4 regions of the Nocardiopsis sp. NPDC006938 genome follow, and region 1 is predicted to be linked to each of the others. Evidence: riboswitches for the same ligand, from Rfam matches in the RefSeq annotation. Region 1 holds a riboswitch; each other region holds the start of a gene.
The links. Region 1 has a riboswitch for thiamine pyrophosphate ahead of thiO (glycine oxidase ThiO). Riboswitches for the same ligand answer to the same signal wherever they lie in the genome.
Positions count from the first base shown of each region.

Region 2: linked by a shared signal. The riboswitch ahead of thiD (bifunctional hydroxymethylpyrimidine kinase/phosphomethylpyrimidine kinase) and the one ahead of thiO (glycine oxidase ThiO) in region 1 are both predicted to bind thiamine pyrophosphate.
Region 3: linked by a shared signal. The riboswitch ahead of ACFYL4_RS18515 (ECF transporter S component) and the one ahead of thiO (glycine oxidase ThiO) in region 1 are both predicted to bind thiamine pyrophosphate.
Region 4: linked by a shared signal. The riboswitch ahead of thiC (phosphomethylpyrimidine synthase ThiC) and the one ahead of thiO (glycine oxidase ThiO) in region 1 are both predicted to bind thiamine pyrophosphate.

Region 1 is NZ_JBIAGA010000022.1:2,465-9,489, reverse strand. It holds gene ACFYL4_RS24630 (thiazole synthase) at 1-484, opposite strand, end outside; gene thiS (sulfur carrier protein ThiS) at 488-700, opposite strand; gene thiO (glycine oxidase ThiO) at 703-1,926, opposite strand; TPP riboswitch at 1,895-2,004, opposite strand; gene ACFYL4_RS24615 (Rv2175c family DNA-binding protein) at 2,126-2,485, shown strand; gene thiE (thiamine phosphate synthase) at 2,554-3,225, shown strand; gene ACFYL4_RS24605 (ABC transporter permease) at 3,337-4,104, opposite strand; gene ACFYL4_RS24600 (ATP-binding cassette domain-containing protein) at 4,101-5,039, opposite strand; gene ACFYL4_RS24595 (TetR/AcrR family transcriptional regulator C-terminal domain-containing protein) at 5,125-5,901, shown strand; gene ACFYL4_RS24590 (zinc-binding dehydrogenase) at 5,898-6,878, opposite strand.
Region 2 is NZ_JBIAGA010000001.1:461,662-468,686, forward strand. It holds gene ACFYL4_RS02050 (DUF368 domain-containing protein) at 124-1,047, shown strand; TPP riboswitch at 1,127-1,226, shown strand; gene thiD (bifunctional hydroxymethylpyrimidine kinase/phosphomethylpyrimidine kinase) at 1,215-2,018, shown strand; gene ACFYL4_RS02060 (alanine/glycine:cation symporter family protein) at 2,105-3,550, opposite strand; gene ACFYL4_RS02065 (DUF6457 domain-containing protein) at 3,772-4,041, opposite strand; gene ACFYL4_RS02070 (glycosyltransferase family 4 protein) at 4,267-5,451, shown strand; gene ACFYL4_RS02075 (pyridoxal phosphate-dependent aminotransferase) at 5,600-6,925, opposite strand.
Region 3 is NZ_JBIAGA010000012.1:60,900-67,924, reverse strand. It holds gene ACFYL4_RS18520 (ABC transporter ATP-binding protein) at 1-706, opposite strand, end outside; gene ACFYL4_RS18515 (ECF transporter S component) at 711-1,352, opposite strand; TPP riboswitch at 1,439-1,546, opposite strand; gene ACFYL4_RS18510 (glycoside hydrolase family 19 protein) at 1,674-2,564, opposite strand; gene ACFYL4_RS18505 (transglycosylase domain-containing protein) at 3,013-5,571, opposite strand; gene ACFYL4_RS18500 (alpha-1,4-glucan--maltose-1-phosphate maltosyltransferase) at 6,209-7,025, shown strand, end outside.
Region 4 is NZ_JBIAGA010000002.1:317,958-324,982, reverse strand. It holds gene ACFYL4_RS04375 (methyltransferase domain-containing protein) at 34-855, shown strand; gene ACFYL4_RS04370 (DUF4345 family protein) at 927-1,361, shown strand; gene thiC (phosphomethylpyrimidine synthase ThiC) at 1,358-3,025, opposite strand; TPP riboswitch at 3,015-3,130, opposite strand; gene ACFYL4_RS04360 (SOS response-associated peptidase) at 3,257-4,111, opposite strand; gene ACFYL4_RS04355 (MFS transporter) at 4,122-5,402, opposite strand; gene ACFYL4_RS04350 (DUF3068 domain-containing protein) at 5,466-6,482, opposite strand; gene ACFYL4_RS04345 (alpha-(1->3)-arabinofuranosyltransferase family protein) at 6,479-7,025, opposite strand, start outside.

The DNA.
Region 1 (7,025 bases):
CGCAGCCCAGCTGTTCCAGGCGGCGGGCCAGCACGGGGTCGTCGTTGGTGTACGGCAGAACCGTGAAACCGTCGTCGACCAGCGCTTCGGCGGCGTCGAGCAGCTCCACCGGGTCGGGCAGCAGGGTGTGCTCGTCGGCGACCACCTCCAGCTTCACCCAGTCGGTTCCCAGGGCCTCGCGGCCCAGCCTGGCGGTGCGCACGGCGTCCACGGCGGTGAAGCATCCGGCGGTGTTGGGCAGCGGGCGGATGCCGTTGCGGTCCAGGACGTCCCACACCGACCCCTGGGTGCCCGGGGTGATCCGGCGCATGGCCACGGTGGTCAGCTCGGTCCCCGACGCCAGGAGCGCCTCTTCCAGGACCTCCAGGGAGGGCGCTCCCCCCGTGCCGGTGATGAGGCGGGAACCGAAGGGGACCCCCGCGATGACCAGCGGGTCCCCGCCCGTGTGGTCCCCGGCTGTCGGCGCCTCGGTGGTCTGCGTCATGGTTCAGCCTCCCTGTACCGCGGTGAGCACGTCCACGCGGTCGCCGGGCGACAGCGCGGTGCCGGTCCAGGCGGTGCGGCGCACCACCTCGTCGTTGACGGCGACGGCGATCCCCCCGGGGACGGCGCCCTCCCCGGCTCCGGTGAGGGCGCGCACGACCCCGTCCACGGTGCTCGCCGCGCTGTCCCGCGCCTGTCCGTTGATGATCAGTTCCACTGCTACTCCCACGTTCTTCTGCCGGCTGAGAACCGGCGCGCGTACGAGGGGAGCGCGCCGGTGGTGAGGGCCTCGGCCATGACCTCGCCGGTCACCGGGGCCAGCAGGACCCCGTGCCGGAAGTGTCCGGCGGCCAGGTGGAGTCCCGGGACCCGGGTGGGGCCCAGGAGGGGTTCGTTGTCGGGGGAGCCGGGCCGCAGACCCACACAGGTCTCCACGACCTCCAGCTCGCTCACCCCGGGGACGAGTTCGCGGGCGTCCCGCAGGACCTGCCAGAGCCCGCCCACGGTCAGCGAGGTGTCGTGGCCCAGCTCCTCCTGGGTGGCCCCCACGACGACCTCGCCGTCGGCACGGGGCACCAGGTAGACGGGGAACCCGCGGACCAGACCGCGAACGGTGCGGGTGACCAGCGGGGGCTCCCCGGCGGGCACCCGGGCGCGCAGCAGCTGCCCCTTGACCGGGCGCAGCGGCGGCACCACCGGTTCGGGCACCCGCACACGGTCGCCCCAGCACCCTGCGGCGAGCACCACCTGGTCGGCGGGGAGTTCGGCGCCGTCGGCCAGCCGCACGCCCAGACGCGCGCCACCGGGGCCGGGGGAGGAGACTTCCTCCACACGCCCGGGGAGCTCGCGCACGCCCGCGCCCTCTCCGGCCCGGGCCAGGGCGAGCAGCAGGGAACGCGGGTTCACCGAGTGGTCCTCGGGAGCCAGTACCCCGCCGCGCACCCCGGGCGCGAGCGTGGGTTCGAGGCGTCGGCACTCACGGCTGGTCAACCGCTCTGTGGGGATGCCCAGGCGTCGCTGGAGGGCGTGCAGGTCGGTCAGGACCGCCAGGTCGTCGCGGTCGAAGGCGACCAGCAGGGTGCCGGTGCGGCGGTGGCCGACGTCCACCCCGCTGGCCTCCTGGAGTTCGGCGACGAAGTCGTCGTACAGGCGCGCCGAGCGCACCCCGAACTCCATCAGCTCCTCCTCGCCGAAGACCGCCTCGGTGGCGGGGGTGAGCATCCCCGCGGCGACGGCGGAGGCGGCCCGGGCGGAGGAGGGCGCGGTCACGGGGTCGGGTTCGACCAGGGTGACGGTCAGGCCGCGCTGGGCCGCGCGCCAGGCGGTGACCCGGCCGACGACGCCGCCGCCGACCACGACCACGCCACTGGTGGGATGAATCGTCTTCTGTGGGGGAACCTCGTCGTTGCGCACGGCGCCGTGTTCCACTCCCTTCGCCGGCATGACCCGGATCAGGTTCGTGCGGTCGGAGGCGGCGAGCCTCCCTCTCAGCCGGGTCCACCCGGCTCCCGCGGGACGTGTCTGTTCGGCCCCATCCTAGATCAGCCCGTCCGGGCCCGCCGTGGCGGGGATCTCCCAGGCAGGAAGCCCGCACGGGGCGCGACGGTCACCGGCGCCCGGTCGGGTGTGGCAGATTGGTGAGGTGACACAAAGCGATCGTGAACTCGACGAACTCGTCGGCGAATGGCTGACCCTGCGTGAGGCGGCCGCGCCGCTGGGCGTGAGCCCCAACCGCATCAAGACCCTCATCCGCGAGAACCGCCTGATGGGCGTGGTGCGCGGCGGTGAGCTCTCCATCCCCGCCGCCTTCCTGGACGGCGAGGACCTGGTCAAGGGCCTCCCGGGCACCATCGTGCTGCTCACCGACGCCGGTTTCTCCACCGAGGAGGCCCTGCGCTGGCTGTTCACCCCGGACGACACCCTGCCGGGCACGCCGATCCAGGCGATGCGCGAGAACCGGGGCACGGAGGTCCGCCGCCGGGCCCAGGGCCTGGCCTTCTGACACCCCGCACGGCCCGGAGGCACGCACCGCACGGTGGCGGCCCCGGGCCGTTGGCTAGGGTGGGGGCCGTGAGGACGAGCCACGGAACCAGCCTGCGCGAGCGCCTGGACGCATCCCTTCTGTACCTGTGCACCGACGCCCGGACCGGGAGCGGTGATCTCGCGGAGTTCGCGGACGCCGCCCTGGCCGGGGGCGTGGACATCATCCAGCTCCGGCACAAGGGGCTGGAGGCCCGCGACGAACTGGCCGCACTGGAGGTCCTTCGGGAGGTGTGCGAGCGCCACGGCGCCCTGCTCGCCGTCAACGACCGCGCCGACATCGCCCGGGCGGTGCGCGCCGACGTGCTGCACCTGGGCCAGCGCGACCTCCCGGTGCCCCTGGCGCGCGACGTGATCGGCGCCGACCCGGTGATCGGGCGCTCCAACAACGACCCCGTGGCCGCCGCGCGCTCGGCGCAAGAGCCGGGGAGCGACTACTTCTGCGTGGGCCCGACCTGGGCGACCCCGACCAAGCCGGGGCGTCCGGCGGCCGGTCTGGAACTGGTCGAACGCGCCGCGGCCCTGGGTTCGGACCGTCCCTGGTTCGCGATCGGCGGCATCGACCTGGACAACGTGGACCGGGTGCTCGACGCCGGAGCCGCCCGGGTGGTCGTGGTCCGCGCCATCACCGAGGCCGAGGACCCCCGCGCCGCGGCGAGCGCGCTGCGGGCCCGCCTGACCGCGCGGCGCGACACCGCCTGACGGTGTGCGGACGACGGCCCCGGGAACCAGCGGTTCCCGGGGCCGTCCCGTGCGCCGTCCCGTGCCCCTCGCGGGGCCCGTCCACCGGGAGGCGACGGGGCCGGTGCGCGGTCAGCGCCGCCCGGCCCGCTGGAACAGCCAGCGGGTCAGGACCAGGGCGGCCAGGGTCAGGCCGCCCAACCAGAGGGTGAGGGGCACCGCCTGGTCGCCGACCGGGACCCCCGAGGTGAGCTCGCGCAGGGTCTCGATGGCCAGGCTGACCGGCTGGTGCTCGGCGAACCCCCGGAGGAAGGTCGGCAGCCCCTCCACGGGGACGAAGGCCGAGGACAGGTAGGGCACGAAGAGCGCGACGAACGCGAACATCCCGGCGGTGTCCGCCGAGCGCGCGGCCAGTCCCCACGCGGCGGCGGCCAGCGTGAGCAGCACGACGTAGGCGGTCACGAGCACCGCCGCCCACGCCCACCCGGCGGCCGAAGCCTCGGGGCGGAAGCCGAGCGCGAGGGCAGCGCCCAGCACCAGCAGGGTCGACACCAGGTTGCGCAGCACTCCGGCGACGACGTGTCCGGTCACCACCGCCGAGGCGCGCACCGGCATCGTCCGCAGCCGCCGGACCACGCCCGTGGCCAGGTCGGAGTGGACCGCGGTGGCGGTCATCGACGCCCCGAACCCCGCACAGAGCAGCATCACGCCCGGGGCCACGTAGTCCACGTAGGACGCCCCCTCGGTCAGCCCCTCCACGGCCGCGCCGAAGACGGTGACGAAGAGCAGCATGACGGCGACCGGGGCGACCACGGCGGTGACCATGCTGTCGACGTCGCGCAGGGAGTGGGTGAGTCCGCGCCGGGTGAGGACGGCCTCGGTGCGCAGGAGGGTGATCATGCCGTTCGTCCCTTCGCGGTGTCGGTGGCGGTCGGCGCGGTCAGGGCCAGGAACACGTCGTCCAGGGTCGGGGCGTGCGTGGTGACCCGGGCGACCGGGCGGCCCGCGCTGTGGCGTTCGTTCAGGAGCGAGCGCAGGTGTTCGGCGGTGCCGTCGCCGGGCAGCCACTCGGTGCCGCCGTCCTCCAGGGTGAGCTCGACGCGTTCCCGGCCGACCCGCCTCTTCAGATCGTCGGCGGTGCCCTCGGCGGCGATCACGCCCCCGTGCAGAACGGCGATCCGGTCGGCGAGCACGTCGGCCTCCTCCAGGTACTGGGTCGTGAGCAGGACGGTGGTGCCCCGCTCCGCGAGACCGGTGACGGTCTCCCACAGCGTCTGGCGGCTGCGGGTGTCCATGCCGGTGGTGGGTTCGTCCAGGAAGACGACCGGTGGGGAGCCGACCAGGCTCGCGGCGAGGTCCAGGCGCCTGCGCATCCCCCCGGAGTAGGTTCCGGCGCGGCGGTCGGCGGCCGCGGTGAGGTCGAAGTCGGCGAGCAGGTCGCGGGCGCGTTCCTCGGCGGCGCGGCGGTCGGAGCCGAGGAGCCGGGCGACCATCACGAGGTTCTCGCGGCCGGTGAGCACCTCGTCGACCGAGGCGTACTGTCCGGTGGCGCTGATGGCGCGGCGGACCCGCCGGGCGGCGCGGACCACGTCGTGTCCCATGACCCGGGCGGTGCCTCCGTCGGGCCGGACGAGTGTGGTCAGGATGTCGATCAGGGTGGTCTTCCCCGCGCCGTTGGGGCCGAGCAGGGCGAGGACGCCGCCCGCGGGGACGGTGAGGTCGAGGCCGTCCAGGACCGTGTGGTCCCCGTAGCGCTTGCGTAACCCGGAGACGGTGATCGCGGGGTCGGCGCCCTGTTGGCGGAAGGGGGGTGCGGTGGTCGTCGGTGTGTCCATGTTCTACAGCGTAACACTTACGCAGTGCCATTGCGCAACCCCTACGCAGTACGATTGCGTGGCGGGTACGCAATAAGGTGGTCCCATGGCTGACCAGGAGACGCCGGCGGACCCGGCGCGTACCGTCCCCAAGGTGCTGCTCACCGCGTGGGGGGCCGCCCCCGCCGCGCGCAAGGGCCCGCGCCCCAAGCTCACCGTCGCCCGCATCCTGGAGACCGCGATCGCGCTCGGGGACCAGGGCGGCACCGAGGCCGTCACCATGAGCCGCACCGCCGCCGCGCTCGGAGTGGGCACCATGAGCCTCTACCGTTACGTGGAGTCCCGCTCCGACCTGCTTCTGCTCGCCGCGGACGCGGTGCTGGGCGCCCCGCCGGAGCCGGAGGGGCGGACCTGGCGAGAACGCACGCACTCCCTGGCCCGCGCGATGCGGTCCGTCTTCCGGCGCCACCCCTGGGCCAGCCAGATCCCCGTCACCGTCGAACCCCTCGCGCCCTCCTACGTCCGCTGGGCCGAGGCCGGGCTGGCCGCCCTGGAGGAGACCGGCCTGGACATCGCCGAGCGCGCCCGCGTGATGACCCTGGTCTGGACCTACGTCCGCGCCGAGGGGGAGCTCGCGGAGGAGCAGAGGCGCGCCTGGGCGGCCGAGGGGCTCGACCCGGCCGACGCCCACCGCGCCTTCGTCCACCGTCTCGACACCCTGGTCGGGGCCGACGACTTCCCCCGCGTGCGTGCCCTGCTCGGCAGCGACCTGCTCGCCCCCGGTCCGGCTCCCCACGGGGAGGACGGTGCGGACGAGGCGGAGTTCGCGCGGTCGGTCGACCTCGTCCTGGACGGGGTCGAGGCCCGGGCCGCGCGCGGTTAGGAGTCCCCGGGGGCCAGCAGTACCTTGCCGAGGACGCGGCGTCCCTCCAGGGCGGCGTGCGCCTCGGCCGCCCGCTCCAGCGGCAGGGTCAGCCCCACGTGCGGGCGCAGGTGCCCGGCCCGGGCCTCCTCCAGCGCCAGTCGGGTCAGGTCGCTCCGGTCCGGGCCGGGCCGGGCCCGCATCTCGTACAGGCCCAGGCTGGTGACGCCGCGGCGCTCGGCCTCGGCGGGGTCGACCTCGGCGAAGGAGCCCCCGGCGGTGCCGTAGCTGAGGAACCGGCCGCCGTCGGCCACCGACCCGAAGGACGCCGTGCCGAGCGCCCCGCCGACCCCGTCGACCACCACGTCCACCCCGGCGCCGCCGGTCACCGAGCGCACACGGTCCAGCCAGCCGGGGTCCGAGTAGTCCACGACCTCCTCCGCTCCGAGGGAGCGGGCGAACTCCAGCTTCTCCACGCCCCGGGCCGCGCCGATCACCCGTGCCCCCGCGAGCCGGGCCAGCTGCACGACCAGGCTCCCCGCGCCGCCGGTGGCGGCCAGGACCAGGACCCAGGTGTCCGGGGCGAAGCGGGCGGACCGCTCCAGCATCATGGCGGTCGCCCCGTCGACCAGCAGCGCCAGGGCGTCCAGGGGACGCAGCTCGTCGGGGACCCTGACCAGGCCCTCCGCGGGGACGACCACGCGCTCGGCGTACCCGCCGTCTTCGGTGAGGGTGAGCACCGGTTCCCCCACCAGGGCGGGGTCGGCGCCGGAGCCGACCGAGGCGACCCGGCCGACCACGCTGCCCCCGGGCACGTAGGGCGGGGTCTGGGGGAAGTGGTCCGGGGCCGCGCCGCCGCGGATCAGGGTGTCCAGGAAGATCACGTTGGCGGCCGTCACCTCGACCAGTACCTCTCCGGGGCCGGGCGCCGGGTCGGGCAGGGTCCGGACCTCCAGGACTCCGGGGCCGCCGAACGCGTCCACGCGTACCGCGCGCATCTCCACCACACTCCTTCTCCGGGGGTGCGTCCCCCTCTGGGTTCCACCCTGCTACCTCAACGAATGTTGAGGTCAAGCCCCCGGCGGTGGGGTCCCGGGGCACAAGGAACCGCCGCGCGCGGGGGCGCGGCGGTGGAGGGGAGGGGC
Region 2 (7,025 bases), on a different contig from region 1:
GCGACCCGCGCGACACAGCACCCCTTTGACACCGCCGACCGGCATCGACACCGTGTCGGCGGCCCCATCAGGACGGAGGACGGCGCCGCGTCCCGGGACTCTCCCGGGCCCGCGCCCGACAACATGGCCAAGTCAGTAGGCTCCTACATCTTCAACGCGGTGCGCGGCGGGGCCGTCGGCACCTCCGAGGCCCTTCCCGGCATCAGCGGCGGCACCGTCGCGCTGATGGTCGGCCTCTACGACAAGCTGATCGGCGGCGCGGGCCACGTGGTCAGCGGCATCAAGCGCTACGTCACCGACGTCCCCCGGGGCAAGGGCAAGGAGCGGGCCCAGGAGCAGTTCCGCCAGGTCGACTGGCCGGTGCTCGTCCCCGCCCTGATCGGCATGGCCGTCGCGCTCATCCTGGCCGCGGTCTTCCTCGCCCCGCTGGTCGAGGTGTACGCGCAGTACGCCTACGCGCTCTTCTTCGGCCTGGTCCTGGCCTGCCTGTGGATTCCCTACACCGGCGCGGGCAAGAAGTGGAAGGCCTGGCACTACGCGGTCGCGCTGGTGTTCGCCGTACTCGCGTTCCTCCTCACCGGCCTGCCCGGAGCCAACCTGCCCACCCACCCCGTGGTGGTCTTCTTCGCGGCGGCCGTCGCGATCTGCGCGCTGGTCCTGCCCGGCTTGTCAGGGTCGTTCATCCTGCTGACCCTGGGCCTGTACGAGCCCACCATGGCCGCCCTGCGCGCCGCCGACCTGCCCTACATCACCGTCTTCGTGCTGGGCATGATCACCGGTCTGGCGCTGTTCGTGAAGGTGCTCCAGTTCCTGCTGGAGAACCACCACCACATCACCCTGGTGGTGCTCACCGGTCTCATGGCCGGTTCGCTGCGCGCCCTGTGGCCGTGGCAGGACGAGAACCGCGACCTGCTGCCGATGACCGACGTCCCCGTGACGCTCGCCTTCGCGGTCGGCGGCTTCGTGGTGGTCGTCGGCATGATCGTCTGGGAACAGCGCAAGCTCGCCCAGCAGCGGGTGGAGGCCCGTCAGGACGTCTCCGTCTAGAGCCCCCGGTCCGCTCCTGCGAACCGTCCACTACAGTCGGAACCACCACAAACCAATACCGATGCCGGGGCCGCGAGGCCCCGGCGGCGCGGGGTGCCGGAAGCGTCCTTCCGGCTGAGAGCACACCCGTCGAACCTGCCCTAGTTCGTACTAGCGAAGGAACGCCAATGAGCGCGTACAACGTCGTGTCCATCGCCGGAAGCGACCCCAGCGGAGGCGCGGGCGTCCAGGCCGACCTGAAGGCGTTCTCCGCCCACGGGGTCTTCGGGATGACCGTGGTGACGGCGTTGACCGCCCAGTCCACACGCGGGGTCACCGGAGTGCACGGTGTCCCCGCGTCGTTCGTCACCGACCAGATGGACACCCTGTTCACCGACGCGACCGTGCACGCGGTCAAGGTGGGCATGCTGTCCACGTCCGAGGTCACCGAGGCCGTCGCGGCCGCCGTGGACCGCCACCGGCTCCCGAACGTGGTCGTGGACCCGGTGATGGTGGCCAAGAGCGGCGACCGCCTCCTGGAACGGTCGGCCATCGAGGCGCTGCGGAGCGTCCTGTTGCCCCGCGCCGACCTGCTCACCCCCAACCTCCCCGAGGCGGCCGACCTGCTCGGCGAGGCCGAGGCCACCACCCTCGGGGAGATGCGCGACCAGGCCGAGCGCCTGCTCGGGCTCGGCCCCCGCCGGGTCCTGCTCAAGGGCGGGCACCTGCCGGGCGCTGAGAGCGTCGACCTGCTGGTCGACGGGGTCGGCGAGCCCGTCGAGTTCCGTGCGGGGCGGGTGGACACCCGCAACACCCACGGCACCGGCTGCACCCTGTCCTCGTCGATCGCGGCCCTGCTGCCGCAGCGGCCGGACGCGGTGACGGCCGTGGCCGACGCCAAGGCCTACCTCACCGAGGCCCTGCGCCGCGCCGACGAGATCGACGCGGGCGGCGGGCAGGGGCCGGTGCACCACTTCCACGCCTGGTGGTAGCCGCCCGGCAACGCGAAGGGGGACCGGCAGTCGCGGCCGGTCCCCCTCGTCGTGGCCCCGGGACGCCGTCCCGGGCCGCACGCGGACTACTTGCTGACGTCGTCCATGATCACGTCGGGGTTGCGCCACTGCGGGTGGCCGAAGAACTTGCGGGTCTCCGCCACCACGACCGGCGACAACAGGATCAGACCCACGAGGTTGGGCAGCGCCATCAACCCGTTGGCGATGTCGCTGAAGAGCCAGACCGACTCGACGCTGGCCGTCGCTCCGACGTACACGACGGCGATGAAGAGCAGGCGGTACGGCAGGACCAGGGTGCGCCTGCCCTGGGCCAGGTAGACCATGCAGCGCTCGCCGTAGTACGACCAGCCCAGGATCGTCGTGTAGGCGAAGACCGCGACGGCGCAGGCGATGAAGACGACGCCGAAGGTGCCCAGGGCCGGGCTGAGCATGGACAGGCCCTGCTCCATCGAACCCGAGGTGAGCAGCACGCCCTTGTCGTCGGGGTCGAACCCGGCGCTCACGTTCGCGTTCCACAGGCCAGAGGTGATGATCATCAGCGCGGTCAGGGTCACCATGATGATGGTGTCGATGAAGGTCTGCGTCATCGACACCATGGCCTGGCGGACCGGCTGCGTGGTCTTGGCGGAGGCCGCCGCGATGGCGCCCGTGCCCAGGCCGGACTCGTTGGAGAAGATGCCCCGGGCCACACCCGTGCGGATGACCAGCATCAGGCCGGCGCCCGCGAATCCGCCGGCGGCCGAGGTGCCGGTGAAGGCGTCGGTGAAGACGAGCACGAAGGCGGGGAGGATCTGCTCCCAGTTGATCATCAGCACCAGCAGGTTCATGAAGATGAACCCGATGATCATGAACGGCACGATCGCGGAGGCGAAGCGGCCGATGCTCTTGATCCCGCCAAGGATGACGATGGCGACGAGCACCATCAGGACCACGCCGATGATCCGCTGGTCGACGCCGGTCACGTTGTTGAGGGAGCTGGACACGGCCTCGGCCTGGGTGCCGTTGCCGATGCCGAACGCGGCGATGGCGCCGAAGATCGCGAAGGCGCCGCCGAGGAAGTACCCGAACCGGCCGGGCAGCCCGTTGCGGAGGTAGTACATCGGGCCGCCGGCCTGCTCGCCCTTCTCGTCCTTGACCCGGTACTTGACGCCCAGAAGGGCTTCGCTGTACTTGGTGGCCATGCCCGCGAGGCCCGTGAGCCACATCCAGAACAGCGCGCCGGGCCCGCCGATCCCGATGGCCAGGCCGACACCGGCGATGTTGCCGACGCCGACGGTGGCGGCCAGGGCCGTGCTGAGCGCCTGGTAGTGAGAGATGTCGCCCTCGGCCTGGTGGTGGTCCTCCTTGCGCCGGACGAAGGCGAGCCAGAGCGCGTGGCCGAGCTTCGTGAACTGGAGCAGGTTCAACCGGATCGTCAGGAAGACACCGGTCAGGAGCAGCAGCGGGATGAGGACGTACGGGCCCCAGATGACGTCCCGCAGGACTTCGGCCATTTCGAGGAGGTGGTCCACGGGGGGACCTCTCTTTCGGTGATTACGTGGGGTAGGGGAAGACTGTGGTGTGAAGGGGAACCGGGACCCACGGAAACACGTTGGAAACGGTGGGTACCGTTCGGTATCGGGAAAGAATGGCACTGGCGCGTAACGAACGCATCACACGAGGTCAGAATGCTTATTACGGCCACCTAACACGTCTTTTTCACGTGTCCTGATCCCGGTCCTCTCAGGGGGAGCTACCCCTCTCCGCTCTCGGCCCCGCCCGCTTCCTCCGCCCGGGCCAGGGCGAGGCGGCTGAGCACGGCCGCCGCGACCTCCGGGTCGGCCCCCCGGCCCACGGCCACTCCCAACAGGTAGGTCGTCAGCGGGGCCGCCGGTCGGGCGACCGAGTGGGCGGCGTCGCGCGCGAGGTCCAGGACGCGGTCCACGTCGGCTTTCTGAAGAGGGTCCGTTTCGTCCAGGTCCAGTTCCGCTCGGACCAGTTCGGACCATTCCACGAGTGTCACCACACGGCTCCTTGGGGCGTTCGGTCGGTCACGTTCGGCGATCACGGCCGAGGCGGGGTCATCCGGCGGTCAGGCGACCGTCCGGACGGTGTCACCACCTGATCGGCCAACCCGGGGCGCGCCTTCGGGCGAGGTTCTCCCGCCCGGCGACCCGGGTTCACTCCCCGACCCTAGCGTCGGAGGCAGCCGCCACTCGGCGTGACACCTCGGCGTTGGGAGCCCCGCATGTCCCCCACACCCCCGCCCTCCGACCACCGGCCGCCCCTGCGCGTGGCCATCGTGACCGAGTCCTTCCTCCCCCAGGTCAACGGGGTCACCAACTCCGTGTGCCGGGTCAGCGAGCACCTCGCCGCCGAGGGCCACCGCGCGCTCGTGCTGGCCCCCGGGCCGGGGCCCTCCTCCTACGCGGGCTTCCCCGTGGTGCGGATGCCCGCCGTGCCGCTGCCGCTGTACCGCGACTTCTCCATGGGCCTGCCCGCCCGCCGGACCATGACCGCCGCGATCCGCGCGTTCGCACCCGACGTGCTCCACCTGGCCTCCCCCGCGCTCTTCGGGGCGACGGCGGTGGACGTCGCCCGTCGGTGGGCGCTGCCGACCGTGGCCGCGTTCCAGACCGACCTGCCCGGCTTCGCGGGCCGCTACGGTCTGCCCGGCGGCGAGGCGCTGTGGGCGCACCTGCACCGCCTCCACTCCGCGGTGGACCGTACGCTCGCCCCCTCCTCCGCCACCCTGGAGACGCTCTCCGGCCGGGCGTTCCCCCGGCTCGGCCTGTGGCGGCGGGGTGTGGACGCCGAGCGCTTCTCGCCCGACCACCGTTCCGAGGAGCTGCGCCGGAGGCTGGCTCCGAACGGCGAGGCGATCGTGGGGTACGTGGGCCGCCTGTCCCGGGACAAGCGGGTCCACCTGCTCGCCCACCTGGCCCGGTTGCGGGGCCTGCGCCTGGTGGTGGTCGGGGACGGCCCGGAACGGGCCCGCCTGCGTCGGCTGCTGCCGGGCGCGGTCCTCACCGGGCAGCGCACCGGCGGGGACCTGTCCAGGCTGTACGCGTCGCTGGACGTGTTCGTGCACACGGGCGCCGACGAGACCTTCTGCCAGAGCGTGCAGGAGGCGCTGGCCTCGGGCGTTCCGGTGGTCGCCCCGGACGCGGGCGGCCCCGTGGACCTGGTGGCCGACGGACGCAACGGCTTCCTGTACGGCGCGGACTCGGTCCGTGAGCTGCGGGTGGCGGTGGGCCGCCTGGTCCACGACCGGCGGGTGCGGGACCGACTCGCCGCGGGGGCGCGCCCCTCGGTGGAGCACCGCACGTGGCGGTCGGTCAACGAGGAACTGGTGGAGCACTACCGGGCGGTGATCGCGCCCAGTCGCGAACTCGCCGCCCGCCGCGACCGGGTGGCGGCGCGGAGCGCGTGAACGCTCCGGGCGCCGCCGTTGGAGGAGGGGCCGCGGCGGGGGCGAGCATGACGGGGCCCTCCCTGGGAGAGAGAGGGAGGGTCCCGTCCTTGGTGCCCGCCTCACCCCGTAACAGTGAGGCGGGCACGACCTGGGTGCCGTCGCGCGGTCAGTGGACCGGCTGGGCGACCGGCTGGGGCGCCGGGATCACGGCGCTGGGCGACTCCGCGAGGAGCGATCCGAGGACCTCGGAGAGGCGGTCCAGGTGGCCCCTGACCCACGGAAGGGCCAGCGGGTCCTCGGCGGACAGCGCCGCGTACCGCTTGTCCTCGGTGTCCCCGTAGAGGAGGCTGGTCGCCACGCGCATCCGCAGCGCGGCGGGGCTCTCGCCGAACTCGACGGCCGGAAGCACCCCCATCCCGAAGCGGTCCAGGAGCAGCCCGGTCAGTTCCGGCCCGGTGTCCACCCCGTGCAGGGCCGAGAGCCGCTCCCGGACGGGTTCGAAGTCCGGGTAGAGGTAGAAGGCGGCCGTGGGGGGCGCCACGAGCGCCCCGGCCCCGGAGAAGACGTCGGCGACGGCGCGGGCGACGATCCCGTGCAGGCGGCGGCTGCGGTCCACGTGGTCGCGCAGCTCGGCGGGTTCGGCGAAGGCGTGCGCGGCCGCCTGCTGGACCGGCGCGGCCGGGCTGGACCAGATCTCGCTGGCCACCCCGAGGAGGCCGCCGCGCAGACGGTGGCCGATCTCGGAGTCGGGCAGGCGCAGGACGCCGATGCGCCATCCGCCCAGGGCCAGGTTCTTGCTGAGGCCGGTGGAGATGACCGTGCGCTCGGGGGCGTACTCGGCGGGGCTGTGGACGTCGGCCCGGTCGCGGCCGCCCTCGTCGACGTGGACGAGGTCGCGGTAGATCTCGTCGGAGATGATCACCAGGTCGAGTTCGCGGGCGACCTCGGCCAGGCGCCGGACGGTGTCGGCCTCGGCGACGGTGCCGGTCGGGTTGTCCGGGACGGTGACGATCACCGCGTTGACGGTGCGCCCCTGCTCCCGGGCGTCGGTGACCGCCGCGTGCAGCAGGTCCGGCTGGGGTACCCCGCCCTGGCCGGTGGCGGTCGGCACCATGACCGGGCGCTGGCCCACGAGACGGCTCTGCGCGGCGTAGCTGACCCAGCTGGGCGCGGCGATCGCGGTGTCCCCGCCGATCTCCAGGAGCAGGCTGTAGAGCAGGGGCTTGCTGCCCGGGCCCGCGATCACCAGGTCGGGGTCGGTGGGCAGGCCCCGGCGGCCCCAGTACCCGGCGGCCGCCTCGCGCAGGTCACTCGATCCGGCGACGGGCCCGTAGGAGTTGGCGGCGTTGCCCGCCGTGAGCTGGTCGCGCATGACCGGGTGCACCGGCAGACCGGCCTCACCGAACCCGAGCGGAAGCACGCGCACCCCCTGGCGGCGCTTGTCGTTGAGGGCTTCGTTCACGGCGAGAGTGGCGGACACAGTGACGGCCATGGATGACTCATCTCCGGCTTGTCGTTAGGCGCTGACCACCGGTTGAGCTGGACCGTGGTCCGGCTGGTGGCCTTTCACCACACAGCCTGCCCACTTCACG
Region 3 (7,025 bases), on a different contig from region 1:
CGAGGTGCGGGGCGCCGTCGGCGATCACGCCGCCGCCGGGTTCGACCACCACGACCCGGTCCACCAGGTCGACGACGTCGGCCACCCGGTGTTCGACCAGGACGAGGGTGGCCTCGGTCTCGGCGAGCAGGCGCGACAGCAGGTCGCGGACGAGCGCGGCCCCGGCCGGGTCGAGGTTGGCGGTGGGTTCGTCCAGCAGCAGCAGGCGCGGCCGCATGGCCAGCGCGCCCGCGATCACGAGACGCTGTTTCTCGCCTCCGGACAGGGCGCCGGTGGAGTGGCGGAGTCCGTAGGGGAAACCGACCTCCCCCAGGGCGCGCTCGACCCTCGGCCAGATGAGGTCCCGTTCCACCCCGAGGTTCTCCAGGCCGAAGGCGACGTCGTCCCCGGCCCGGGCCATCACCAGCTGGGTCTCGGGGTCCTGGCTGACCAGCCCGGTGCCGCCGCGACCACGGTCGGCCGGAACGCCGTCCACCAGTAGCGAGCCCTCCCGCTCCCCGCTGATGGCACCGTCCTCGCCGGTGAGTCCGGCCAGGGAGTGCAGCAGGGTGGACTTGCCCGCGCCGGAGGCGCCGAGCAGCAGGACCCGCTCCCCCGGTTCGATGATCAGGTCCACCCCGCGCAGGGCGTGGGTGCCGCGGCCGGAGTGCCTCCAGCCCCAGCCGGACAGTTCGACGCGGGCCCCGCGCGTGTCGGGTCGGGTCACGGGGTCAGCCCCGGGCCGAGGGGAAGGGGGCGAGCGCGCCCGCCCTGGCCAGCGCGGTGGTGAGCAGGCGCGCGCCCACCCCCGCGATGACGGCCGAACTCAGCACGACGATCACGCCGTAGGTGATCTGGTACTCGATCGGCCAGGTCACGTTGTAGGCGATGTTGTCGCGCACGGCCGGGGAGATCCCGGCGACCGCGGCGGCCAGCACGGCCACACCCGTGTTCCAGCGCCGGTAGGCGAAGGCGAGGAAGACCAGTTCGGGCAGCAGCCCCTGGAGGGTTCCGTCGAGGATCACCATGACCCCCCACTGGGTGCCCAGCACCGCCGAGACCGAGGCCGCGGCGATCGAGGTGAGCAGGGCCGCGCCGGGCTTCCTGATGATGAGGCCGCCGAGCACGCCGGAGATCATCCACATGCCGTAGACGACGGCCTGCCCGGGCGGAAAGGCGACGAACAGCGGCGTGGTGACCGACCAGACGATGTTCCACAGCCAGAAGACGACGCCGACCGCCACGCCGATGACGGAGGCCACGACGATGTCGACGGTGCGCCAGCTCCTGAGCCCGGCCAGGACCCCCTGGACGAAGCCGCCCGGCTCGTCGGCGGTGCCGGGCCCGGTCTCGCGGTCGCTTGCTGTACTCATAGGTGGTTGACGTCCCTTCGTCGGTGTGACGAGGGGCCGTGTGGCCAAGAGCGCCGACCGGGCGCGCGCGGAAGGCGCACGCGCGGTGACGGTTTCCTACGACTTCCTTCGCTGGCATGACCCAGATCAGGTGTGTAAGGGTCTGCGGCCTGGTGCCGCACTCTCAGCGCTCACGCGCTCCCCTGTCGGATTGCCTCCATTATGGGGCAAACAGGACGAACAATGAAGTCCTTCCCGGCACACCAGCGGGGGCGCGTGCGACGGTGACCGCCGACCGCGCCCCCGACGAGGGCCTCCTCGGGCGCCGGGGGCGCCCCGAGGTCAGCAGCTCAGGTTCGACCCCGTGGTGGTCCCGAGGATCTGGGTGAAGTGCGTGAACGTGTTGATGCGGCTCTGGACCTGTTCGGGGTTGCCGCCGTTGCACTCGATGGAGCCGTTGATGGAGCGGATCGACTCACCGAAGCCGTGACCGTCGACGATGGCGGTGTGCCCCGACATCGTCCCGGCGCCGGACTGGGTGTTCCAGAACCAGAGGCCGGTCCGCCACGCGATGGCCGCGTCCTGCTCCACCAGGTACGGGTTGTTCAGCAGGTCGATGCCGAGGGCGTCACCGGCGGCCTTGTAGTTGTAGTTCCAACTCAGCTGGATCGGACCCTTGCCGTAGTAGGCGTCCTGTCCGGCCGGGCAGCCGAAGGGCTGGTTCCAGTCACAGTAGTGCGGGTAGTTGTCCTCGTTGATCTCCTTGATGTACACCAGCCCGCCGGTCTCGTGGCTGACGTTGGCCAGGAAGGCGGCGGCCTCGCGCCGCTGCACCTCGACGCTGCCGGTGTTGGTGAAGCCCGGGTAGGAGCTCAGGGCGTCGGTGAGCCCGGCGTAGGTGTAGAAGGGGTTCCGGTTCGGGAACATCTGGTTGAACTGGGCCTCGCTGACGACGAAGTCACTGGGGGCGGGCTGCTCGCCGCCCCCGCCGTCGCCGCAGGGCCCCTGGTCGGCCCAGACGTCCGACGTTCCGGGTCGCTCGTTCTGTGTCCACCACTTGGCGGTGTAGTTGCGGCCCTCGTAGGAGACCTGGCCGCCGCCGTTGTAGACGGCGGACGGGCTCCAGCCGGTCGCGCAGACGGCCGCGGCCTGCGCGACGGTGGCGGGAAGGACGACGAGCACAGCCGCGAGCGCGCCGAGCGCGGCCAACTGGCTCAGGAGACGTCGGATCACGTGATCACACTCCTAGGGTGCGGCGCGGCGTCCGACCGCGCGCCGCGGGGGGTGACGTCACCTAAGCAAGAGTGGTCTAGACCTGTCAAGGCCTTCCGCCACGGAATGTGAGAACCGGGTGACGGTACGGACAGGGACGGCGGCCCGCCCGCGCTCTCCCGCGCGGACCCCGGCGGGGATGCCCGCCCCGGGACAGCCGTGCGGGACAGCCGTCCGGAGCCGCGGCGGCACGGGGGCACCTCCGCGAGCGGCCACCGGACGCCCTCTCGTCAGCGGGCCGCCCCACCGGCGCCCGTCAGGCGAACTCCGCGCAGTGACGCGGTGTCCGGGGGCTGGCGGCCCGAGTCAGGCGGCCAGGAGGGCTCAGGGGGGAGCGGCCCCGCGAAGGCCCCGGATGCCTCGGAGGACACTGGACGACGGGCGGAGCGGAGCGCCTTCGTTTCAGGCCCTACGTACCGTCGTCACCTCCGGTACCGCTCATGTCCCCTTCGCCACCGGTACCGCTCGTGCCCCCGGTGCCGCTCGTGCCTCCGGTGCCGCTCGTGCCTCCGGTGCCGTCGGTACCGCCCGAGCCTTCCGTACCGCTCGTCGCGCCGGTGTCCCCCGTTCCACCCGTCTCGCCCGTACCACTTGTCTCTCCCGCCCCTTCAGTACCACTCGTCTCCCCGGTGCTACCCGTACCGCTGGTCCCACCCACACCGTCCGAACCGTCGGTCTCACCCGCGCCGTCGGTGCCCCCCATGTCACCCGTCGCGCCGGTTCCGTCCGTCTCACCGGCGCCGCCCTCGGTACCGCCCGTCCCTCCGGTGCCGCCCGTCTCGCCCGTGCCGCCACCGTCGTCGTCCTCGTCACCCCCGCCGCCCGGTCCGTCCCCGGCGTCGTCGCCGCCCCGCTGCTCCGGCGGCTCGGTCTTCGGGTCGCCAAAGGACTTGGGCGACCTCGCGAACGCGTCCTCGGGCAGGTGCGCGGTGGCGCCCCGCATACTCTCCTGCCAGATCGGCCCGGGCAGCGTGCCGCCGTAGACGATCCCGTAGTGGCGCCCGCCGATCGTCACGTTCTGGAGCGGGTTCTGCTCACCGCCCCGCACGTCGCCCACGACCACGGCGGAGGCGAGGTTCGGGGTGTACCCGGCGAACCAGGCGTAGGCGGCGCCGTCCGTCGTGCCGGTCTTGCCCGCCGCCGGCCGCCCCAGGTCCAGGCCGTTCGCGGTCCCCCCGTCGAAGGTCTGCTGGAGGAGGTGGTTGACCCCGTCGGCGGCGTCCCGCTCGACCCTGCGATCACACTCCGACGCGGTCTTGAGCTCCTCGTCGGTCCCGTCGACGGCCACCGAACGCACCGGCCGGGGCTCGCAGTACACACCCCGCGCGGCGAAGGTCGCGTAGGAGGCGGCCACGTTCAACGGCGACACCTCCTGGTCCCCGAGGGTGAAGGAGTTCCACACCCCGAGGTCGCCGCCGTCCGCGCGGTGCACTCCGGCCCGCTCCGCCATCTCCGAGGTCTCGCACAGCCCCACCCGCTTCTGGAGCTGGGCGAAGTAGGTGTTCACCGACCCCTTGGTCGCGCTGATCATGTTGTGGTCGCCGTCGTCGCTCTCCCCCGCGTTGCGCACGCTCCACGCGGCCTTGTCGTCCCCGTCGCAGTCGCTCATCCCGCTGACGGACATGTTCCTCGGCGAGGAGAAGCTGGTGCCGTACCCCATCCCCTTCTCCAGGGCCGCGGCCAGCGTGTACGTCTTGAAGGTGGACCCGGCCTGGTAGCCGGAGGTCCCGCCGTCCGCCTGGTCCACCGCGAGGTTGAGTGACGTGGTCCCGACCGCCTCGTCGTCGAGTCCGTACCGCAGGTTCTGCACGAGGCCGCGCACGCGCCCGGAACCCGGCTCGACCATGGCCTGGGCGGCGAACTTGGTGGAGTCCTCGCTCGGCACCCGCGCGTCGACGGCCTCCTGCGCGGCGTCCTGCGCGGCGGTGTCGAGCGTGGTGCGCACGGTCAGACCGCCCTGGACGATCCGCTGTTCGCGTTCCTCGGCGGTGTCCCCGATCAGTTCCGAACCGCGCAGCCAGCGCATCGTGTAGTCGCAGAAGAAGGGGTAGTCGCTCTCCGCGCAGCTGCCCCCGCGCGGGGTGGGGTCGATGCCCAGGTCCTTCGCCTTGTGGGCCTCGGCCTCCCGCGCGTCGAGCGCGTCGGTGTCGACCATGCGGTCGAGCACGAGGTCGCGGCGTTCCCGGGCGTCCTCGGGGTTGTTGAGCGGGTCGTAGAAGGAGGGGGCGCGCACCAGCCCGGCCAGCGTGGCCGACTGTCCGGGGTCGAGGTCGGCCGCGGGGACGCTGAAGTACCGCTGTGCGGCGACCTCGATGCCGTGCGCGCCCGCGCCGAAGTAGGACAGGTTGAGGTACCCCTCCAGGATCTCGTCCTTGGTGAGGCGGTCCTCGACGTCGATGGCGTAGCGCAGTTCCGAGAGTTTGCGGGTCAGGGTGCGCGCGCTGGCGCCGTCCACCTCGTCCTCGGTGTCCGCGGTCTCGATGAGGAGGTTCTTCACGTACTGCTGGGTGAGGGTCGATCCGCCCTGCATGTCGCCCTGGGCGGTGCGTGTGGCCGCGCGGAGGACACCGCGCAGGTCGAGGCCCTGGTGTTCGTAGAAACGGTCGTCCTCCACGGCGATGAGGGCCGCGCCGACCCACGGGCTGATCTGGTCGAGGCCGACCACCCGGCGTTCGCGTTCGGCGACCTCCGCGAAGGGGGTGCCGTCGTCGGCGGTGAGCAGTACCTGGGAGGACAGACTGGGGACCTCCAGGTCTCCGGGCAGGGACATGAAACCGGCCGCGGCGTCCCGGGCGACCAGCCCGACACCGCCCACCCAGGGCATGACCAGGGCCGCGGACAGGACCCCCGCGATGATCCCGAGCCCGGACAGCCTGAGCAGCGCCTCCCGCCGGTCCCTCGGCTGGTCGTGCTTGAGGAACCCCCGGAACGCCTCCAGGAACGCGTCTCCCCGGTTCGACTCCGCCACGTCGCCCCCCTCCGGCCGTGTGCTGCCCGTGCGTCACACGGCACGAACTCTGCGTGGCCCAGACTCTCAGCCGTCGCGCAAAGGGAAGTCCGCCAAAGCAGGAGAGTTAGCGAAAAACTTCTCAAATGCATGGCAAAGCTGACAGATGCCTCATTGTTCACAAACCATGACAGGGGATCACGACACCCGGACGACCGGAACACCGCCCCACGACTGGTCGGCGCATTCCAACATCCCTACCCGGGCCGAACACACCTCCAACATGAGCCCCGAATGCTACGAATTTTCGTGATGGGGAATACGAAAACAACCACAGAGACGCCGGAATCGCTTGCCATATTTTGTCCGCAATGCCGATATCCACGAGGGGAAACGCGGCAATTACCGGACCTTGCCCCCGGCGCGAGATGTGACGAGGATCACTGTTGGCCTGCGGCCCTGGCACTCAGACAAACCCCACGTGAGGACGGACGATGGACAGCGGCGGGCACCCAAGCCGCAATCCGGACAGTTCTCGATCCGGACCTTCGTTGATCCCGCCATTCCTTGAAACACACTCCTGCTTTCCTCTTTCCCGGCGCGGGCCCTTTCCGCGCTGTGCCACAACGCCCGAACCACGACAATTACGGTGTAGCCAGTGATCGGACGCCTGCCCATCCTCGACATCACTCCCGACAACGACCTCGGCCCGGTGAAAGCCGTTCCCGGAGAACGCTTCACCGTGGGAGCCACCGTGATCCGAGAGGGACACGACTCCCTCGCGGCCGGTGTCGTCGTCCACTCGCCCCGGGGCCGCCGCGAGGCGCTGGTCCCCATGCGGGAACGCGCCCCGGGAACCGACCGGTACGAGGCGCAGATCAGCCTCCCCGGCGAGGGCGACTGGTCGTTCTCGGTGGAGTCGTGGACCGACCCCTTCACCACATGGCTGCACGTCGCGCGCGTGAAGCTCCCCCTGGACACCGACACCGCCCTGGTCCTGGAGGAGGGCGCGCTCCTCCTCGCTCGGGCCGCGCGCCGCACCCCCCGTACACCCGCGCTGAACGCTGCCGCCAAGGTGCTGCGCGACACCTCCCTCCCTCCGATGGAACGCTTCGGGACGGCCGTCACCGACGAGGTCGTCGAGGAGATGGAACGCCGCCCCCTGCGCGAACTCGTCACCCGGTCCCCGCGCACCAGGGTGGTCGTCCACCGCGAGCGCGCGCTCTTCGGCTCCTGGTACGAGTTCTTCCCCCGCTCCGAGGGCGCGCAGGTCGACACCGCCCCCGGCCAGGAGGCCTCCGGCACGCTGGCCACCGCGGCCAAGCGGCTGCCCGCCATCGCCGACATGGGCTTCGACGTCGTCTACCTCCCGCCGATCCACCCGGTCGGGCACGCACACCGCAAGGGGCGCAACAACACCCTCCAGGCCGGGCCGGGCGACCCCGGCTCCGTGTGGGCGATCGGCTCCGCCGACG
Region 4 (7,025 bases), on a different contig from region 1:
GTGCGGGTAGGACTCACTGAAGGATGGAGAGGAGTGCACGTGCGACCGTCCTCGACTCCGGCCTCCGACCGACCCCGATCGCCCGCCGCCCAGTTCGCCACCACCGACCGACTCTCGGACTACTGGCGCTTCTACTGGGCGGTCGCGGAGGCGCAGATCAGCCGCTGGCTCCCCGAACGGCCCGCCCGGCTGCTCGACCTGTCCAGCCCCGACTTCCAGGGGACCCCCCGCGCCGTGGCGGCCGGTCACGACGTCGTCACCCTGCTGCCCTCCGTGGACATGGCCATGCGCCGCCCCCTCACCCTGGTCAACGGGCGGGCGGTGGTCCCGCGCCCCACGCCCCGCGGACGCCTGCGGCACGTGGTCGGCGACTCCGCGTTCCTGCGGGCCTTCGCTCCGGGGTCCTTCGACGGGGTGATCGCCGACAACCGGGTGTTCTCCCGGCAGCTGGCCACCGAGTCCTCCATGGCGGAGGTGGCCCGGGTGCTGCGCCCCGGCGGCCGGGTGCTGATCTGCGTGGACTCGGTGGTGCTGGGCATGGCGTTGCTGGCCGAGCAGGACGCCTGGCCCGAGCTGAGCCACGCCCCCAGCGCCGACGTGCTCCTGGTGCCCTGGCCGGACGGGTCGATCACCCGCTGCTTCACCGCCGAACAGCTCACGGAGATGGTCACCGAGGCCGGGCTCGAACTGGAGTGGATCAAGCCGCGCACGGTCCTGTCGGCCTCCACCGTGGAGATGATGCTGGCCCGCGACCCCCGCTCGATGGCGCGGCTCGTGGAGATGGAACTGCACGCCGCCGACTCCGACGACTACGTCGGCGTGCACCTGGTGGCCAGCGCCGTCAGGCCCCGGTAGGCCCCGCCGGGCGGCCCGGCGGGGGCTCGCCTAGGGTCGGGAGGAAGACCCCCCGTCGGATGGAGCCCCCCGTGCGTCACCCCAAGGCCTTCCGGACCCTCCTCGTCCTGCTCGCGCTGTTCGTGGTGGTGGTCGGCGCCGTCGACACCCTGTTCGGCACCGCTCCCCTGCCGGGGGAGACCGCCGTGAGCCCGGAGGTGGACAGCAACTACCGCTTCTTCTCCGCGCTGTTCCTGGCCGTGGGCCTGCTGTTGCTCTGGATCGCGCGCGACCCCCTCGCGGCGGACCGGAGCCTGACGCTGCGCTGGGTGTGCGGCGCGGTGGTGCTCGGCGGTCTGGCGCGGGTGCTGTCGTTGGCCGTGGCCGGGCCTCCCGCCGCACTGCTGTTGCTGCTGATGGCGGTGGAACTGGTGGTGCCCCCGCTTCTGCTGTGGTGGCACCACTCACTGCTCCGGCGAGCCCGCCGCCCGGTGCGGGGCGACGGGCCCGGGGCCGTCGCCCGCTAGTCGGCGAGCGGCAGGTAGACGCGGTTGCCGCCCTCCGCGAACTCGGCGGACTTGTCCGCCATGCCCTTCTCGATCGCCTCGACCGTGTCCAGACCGTTCTCCTCGGCGTACCTGCGCACGTCCTGGGAGATCTTCATCGAGCAGAACTTCGGTCCGCACATGGAGCAGAAGTGCGCGGTCTTGGCCGGCGCGGCGGGCAGGGTCTCGTCGTGGAAGGACTGCGCGGTCTCCGGGTCGAGCGACAGGTGGAACTGGTCCTGCCACCGGAACTCGAAGCGCGCCTTGGACAGCTCGTCGTCCCATTCCTGGGCCCGGGGGTGGCCCTTGGCGACGTCGGCGGCGTGCGCGGCGAGCTTGTAGGTGATCACGCCGGTCTTGACGTCGTCGCGGTTGGGCAGCCCCAGGTGCTCCTTGGGGGTGACGTAGCACAGCATCGCGGTGCCGTGCCAACCGATCTGGGCCGCCCCGATCGCCGAGGTGATGTGGTCGTAGCCGGGGGCGACGTCGGTGGCCAGGGGGCCGAGCGTGTAGAAGGGCGCCTCACCGCACAGCTCCTCCTCCAGGCGCACGTTCTCCCGGATCTTGTCCATCGGCACGTGGCCGGGGCCCTCGATCATCACCTGGACGTCGTGGGAGCGGGCGATGTGGGTCAGCTCGCCCAGGGTGCGCAGCTCGGCGAACTGCGCCTCGTCGTTGGCGTCGGCGATGGAGCCGGGGCGCAGGCCGTCACCGAGCGAGAACGTGACGTCGTACCGGCGGAAGATCTCGCACAGCTCCTCGAAGTGGGTGTAGAGGAAGCTCTCCCGGTGGTGGGCCAGGCACCAGGCGGCCATGATGGAGCCGCCGCGCGAGACGATGCCGGTGACGCGGCGGGCGGCCAGCGGTACGTACCTGAGCAGGACGCCCGCGTGGACGGTCATGTAGTCCACACCCTGTTCGGCCTGCTCGATGATGGTCTCCCGGTAGATCTCCCAGGTGAGCCGGGTGGGGTCGCCGTCGACCTTCTCCAGCGCCTGGTAGATCGGCACGGTGCCGATGGGTACCGGGGAGTTGCGGACGATGCGTTCCCGGGTCTCGTGGATGCGCTTGCCGGTCGACAGGTCCATCACGGTGTCGGCGCCCCAGCGGGTGGCCCACACCATCTTCTCGACCTCCTCGGGTACCGACGAGGTGACCGCGGAGTTGCCGATGTTGGCGTTGATCTTCACGAGGAAGTTCTTGCCGATGATGGTCGGTTCGGACTCGGGGTGGTTGCGGTTGACCGGGATGACGGCGCGGCCGATGGCCACCTCGTCGCGGACGAACTCGGGTTCGGCGCCCTCGCGGGCGGCCACGAACCGCATCTCGGGGGTGATGGTTCCGGCCCTGGCGTGGGCCAGTTGGGTGACCGCGCCGTTCACGGGGTCGAGCGCCCAGCTCTCACGGGTGCGCGGCAGCCCCCGGTGGACGTCGATGTCGGCGTGGTCGTCGGTGTAGGGGCCGGAGGTGTCGTACAGATCGAAGTGGCTGCCGTTGCTGAGATCCACCCGGCGGCGGGGGACGCGGAGGGTGGTGCCCTCGGGGGTGGTGATCTCCTCGTGGACCTTGCGAGATCCCATGATGGGACCTGTGGTCACCCGGTGCTCGTCGGTGGTGGAAACGTCACGACCGTCGATAGCCGTCATGGCATGCCTCCCTACGTCGGAATTACCCGAACAGGTTCTGCGGTCGGCGACACCGTCGAGTCGCCCTCTCAGCCCGCCATGGCGCGAGCTCCCGCGTTGCGTATTCACATGTGCGCACGTCGAACGTGCCGGGACACCTCGATCACGGTGCCCCGGGCCGGGGAAAGCACTCCCCCGTGGCCTCGCACACCATACACAGGACGTCCCCGGGCCTGTCCAGGCCTCCGGGGGTCAGAAGAGTGTCTCCAGCTGGTCGGCTCCGTCGCCCGCGGTCGGTTCCAGCAGGTCGGGGCCGTTGTTCTTGATGCTGTTGACCTCGGTGGAGACCTCGTCGACGGCGAACCGTTCCACCGGGGTCTCGTGCAGCACCCGGGCCAGTCGGTCGGGGCCGCTGGACGGGTCGAGCCAGGCGGCCCAGTCCTCGCGAGGCACCACGACGGGCATGCGCTCGTGGATGTGCGCGAGCTCGGGCGCGGCCTCGGTGGTGATGACCGCGCAGCTCCAGACCCAGGCGGCGGGGTCCCGCTCGTCGTCGACCTCGGGGTCGCGCCAGCGCTCGAAGATCCCGGCCATGGCGAGGGGTTCGTCCCCGGCGTAGTGGACGGAGAACGGCTTCTTGGCCGCCTTGGCCTTGCGCCTGCGGTGCTGCGGGTCGGTGGCGGGCGAGGTGCTGGCCTCGGCGGTGCCGTCCTTGTTGAGGAGCTGCCACTCGTAGTAGGCGTCGGCGGGGATGAGGCAGCGGCGGCTCCGGTAGGCGGTGCGGAAGGCGGGCTTGTCCGCGACGGTCTCGCTGCGGGCGTTGATCATCCGGTAGCCGACGTTGCGGTCCTTGGCCCACGAGGGGACCAGGCCCCAGCGCATCGTGTGCAGGGTGCGCGGGCCCGGCGCACCGGTGCCCTCCCCGCGCGGCGGCGGTCCGAGCACGGCGTACACGGGGCGGCCCGGCGAGATGTTGTAGTCCGGGTCGAGTTCCTCCAGCGGGGGCCAGGAACGCGGGTCGTCCTCCTGTTCCCGGGCCTCCTCGGGAAGGGCGAAGGCCAACTGGAGCTGGTGCACGTTCCGGGACTGGGCATAACGACCGCACATGGGGGGAATCCTACGTGATCCGCCCCCGGTCCTCCCCGTGCGCGCCGTCGTTCCCGCAGCCCCCGCCCGTCCCGTCCGACCCGTCCGACCCGCCGTCGGCACCGGTGAGGCGCAGGGCCAGCGCGCCGAGCAGCCCGGTGAGCAGGGCGACCGACCCGGCGGCGGCCAACAGCTCCCGGGGGTGGTCGGCGGCGAACCACCCGGCCACGAGGAAACCCGCGACGAACCCGCCGTTGACGAGCGATCCCATGAGCGCGTGGGCCCGGCCGAGCAGGGGTTCGGGCGTGTGCCGGTGCACCACCGACCTGAGCAGGACGTTGAAGGCGGAGTTGCCCGCCCCGGCCGCGACCACGCACAGCGCGGCCACTCCCAGGGCGGGGAAGGCCGCCCACAGTGCCAGCGCCGCGCCCACCAGGGCCGCGGCCAGGGCCACGGCCCGCCCGGTCGGTGCCGGGCGCAGCAGCGACACGGACAGCGCACCGGCCAGGAGTCCCGCCCCCCAGCCCGCTGTGAGCGCACCGAAGATCCCGGCCCCGTGCCCCATGACCTCCCGCACCACGAACACCATCGCCACGTTGGTGGTGGAGGTGGCCGCCACGGCCACCAGGAGGACCGGCAGCAGGACCCGGAACAACCGGGCGCGCGCCAGGTGGCGGGCTCCGTCGAGGGCGCCCGCCCACAGGGGCCCCGGAGCCCGGGCGACCGGGCGCCGCACGCCCAGGAGCAGGAACGCGGTGGCCGCCGCGAAGAAGCTCACCGCGTCCAGCAGGAGGGCCGGGGCGACCCCGAAGAGGCCGACCAGCACTCCGCCGGTGAGCGGGCCGAGCACCGTGGCCGAGGCCCGTACCCCCTCGAACAGGGCGTGGGCGCGCACCGGGGCGAGCTCACCGGCCGCGCTCGGCAGGAGGGTGAGGATCGCCGGGTTGGCGAAGGCCGCCAGGGAGCTGACCGCCAGCACGCACAGGACCAGGGCCCCCGGGTGGGGGAACCACAGCGCCGGGAGGATGGCCAGACCCTGCCCCACGCAGGACAGCACCAGTACCCGACCCGTGTCGAAGCGGTCCAGCACGACCCCGGCCAGGGGCGCGAGCAGGATCAGCGGGCCGATCTGGGCGGTGAGCAGCGCGGTGACCCACAGGGCGTTCCCCGTCTCGGCCAACCGGAGGATCGCCGCGACCAACACCACCTCGTCCCCCATCGACGAGAGCAGGATCGCGCCGAGCAGGACGGCCGCCCTCAGGCGGCGTACCGCCGGAGGGCGCGGGGCGGCGGGAGCTGGGTCCGTGGGCACGGCGTCTCCGGGGGATGCGGAGGAACGGTTCGGTGCGATCATGACCGCCCCTCCGCCGGTTCGTCACCCGGTTTTCGCGACCGGTGGCGCGTCGCCCCCCGCCTCCGGCACCGGCCCGCCGTCCTCCTCCGCGGCCGGGGAACGGGACCGCCAGGCCCCGAGCAGCCCCGCCAGGACGGCGAGCGCCCCCATGGGACCCAGCGCCATGGGCGCCCAGCGTTCCAGGCCGCGCAACAGCAGCGACCGCACGCGGGCCTGCTCCGCGTACCCGGAGACCTGTCCCTCGGCCAGGGCCAGGTCGGCGTCGAGCAGCTCCACCTCACCGGAACCGTTGGTGGGGCGCAGGGTCTCGGTCCTGCGCTCCTCCAGGTTCACCACGGTGCCGGTGACCGGCTCGACCCAGAAGGTACGCTCCACGGCGATCCACCGGGCCGCGCTGACCGTCCCCTCGGCGCCGGAGTCGAAGAGGGCGGCCGGGACGTCCCTCGCGGAGTCGGGCACCTGGGTGGCCCCCAGGCTCTGCGCGTACCGGCGCACCGCCAGCCCGGCGACCTCGTCGTCGTCCTCGAACACGACCGCGGGCGCCGCGCGCACCTCGGCGTCGTAGAAGGAGTGGTCCCCCTCGGGGACGCCGGGCGGCCAGTACAGGACCAGCCCCGCCTGGCGTACCGCGCGGTCGCCGCCGACGTGCTCGCCGCAGCAGTTGACCGCGCGTCCGGTCGCGCGGTCCACGATGACCCGGCGGCTCCAGTAGTCGAGCACCCGGTCCGCTGAGGCGGTCTCCACGGTCATCTCCCAGGCCGACCAGTCGGCTCCGTGCGCCGAGGCCTCGACACGGGTGTCACGTTCGAGGTCGGCGCCCCGCACCCGGGTCCAGGTGGCGGTGTCCAGGTAGCTGGCGTCGTCGTCGACCAGACGCAGGCCCAGGCTGGCGTCGGCGGGCAGCAGGGCGACCCGGTCGTGCACGTACAGCGGAAGCAGCAGGGCCAGGGTCAGCAGGAACGCTCCGGCCGCCACCAGGAGCGTGCCCGGGGGCGGGCTCCGGTCGGGTTCGGTTCCCCTGCCCGAGGTGGTCCTCACGGGTGCGCCTCCTCGACGTCGTGACCGGTCCCGGGCCGTTCCGGGCGTCCGTCCCGGCCATCCGGCCCGGCACCGTTCGGGGACGGGAACGGCTCGCGCCGCCTCCGCTCCCGCGTCCCGTTCGGGGACCCGGCCGCGCTCACTCCGTCGACGTCCGCGCGCACGGCACCGGTGGCGCCGGCACCGGTGGCGACCGCGTCCGGCGGGGCCTGGTCCGTGGAGGGCCGGCCGTCGTCACCGCGCTGGCCCAGGGCCAGGACGAGGCGGGCCATGGCGGGCAGGCACAGGGCCTGCGGCACCCAGCCGCGCAGGGCCGTCCCGAGGGTCTCGGTGACGTCGTGGAAGGGCAGGTTCACCACCAGGTACGTGCCCGAGGCCATGGCCGCTCCGGCCAGGGCCAGGGACGCCGTGACCACCCACGGACCGGCCAGGTACGGCAGTGCCCAGCCCCCCAGGGACGGCCGTCCGGGTTTGGCGTGGCGCAGTCTCTTCGGGGCCCGGCGGGCCAGCCACCACAGGGACAGCAGGATCAGCCCGACCACG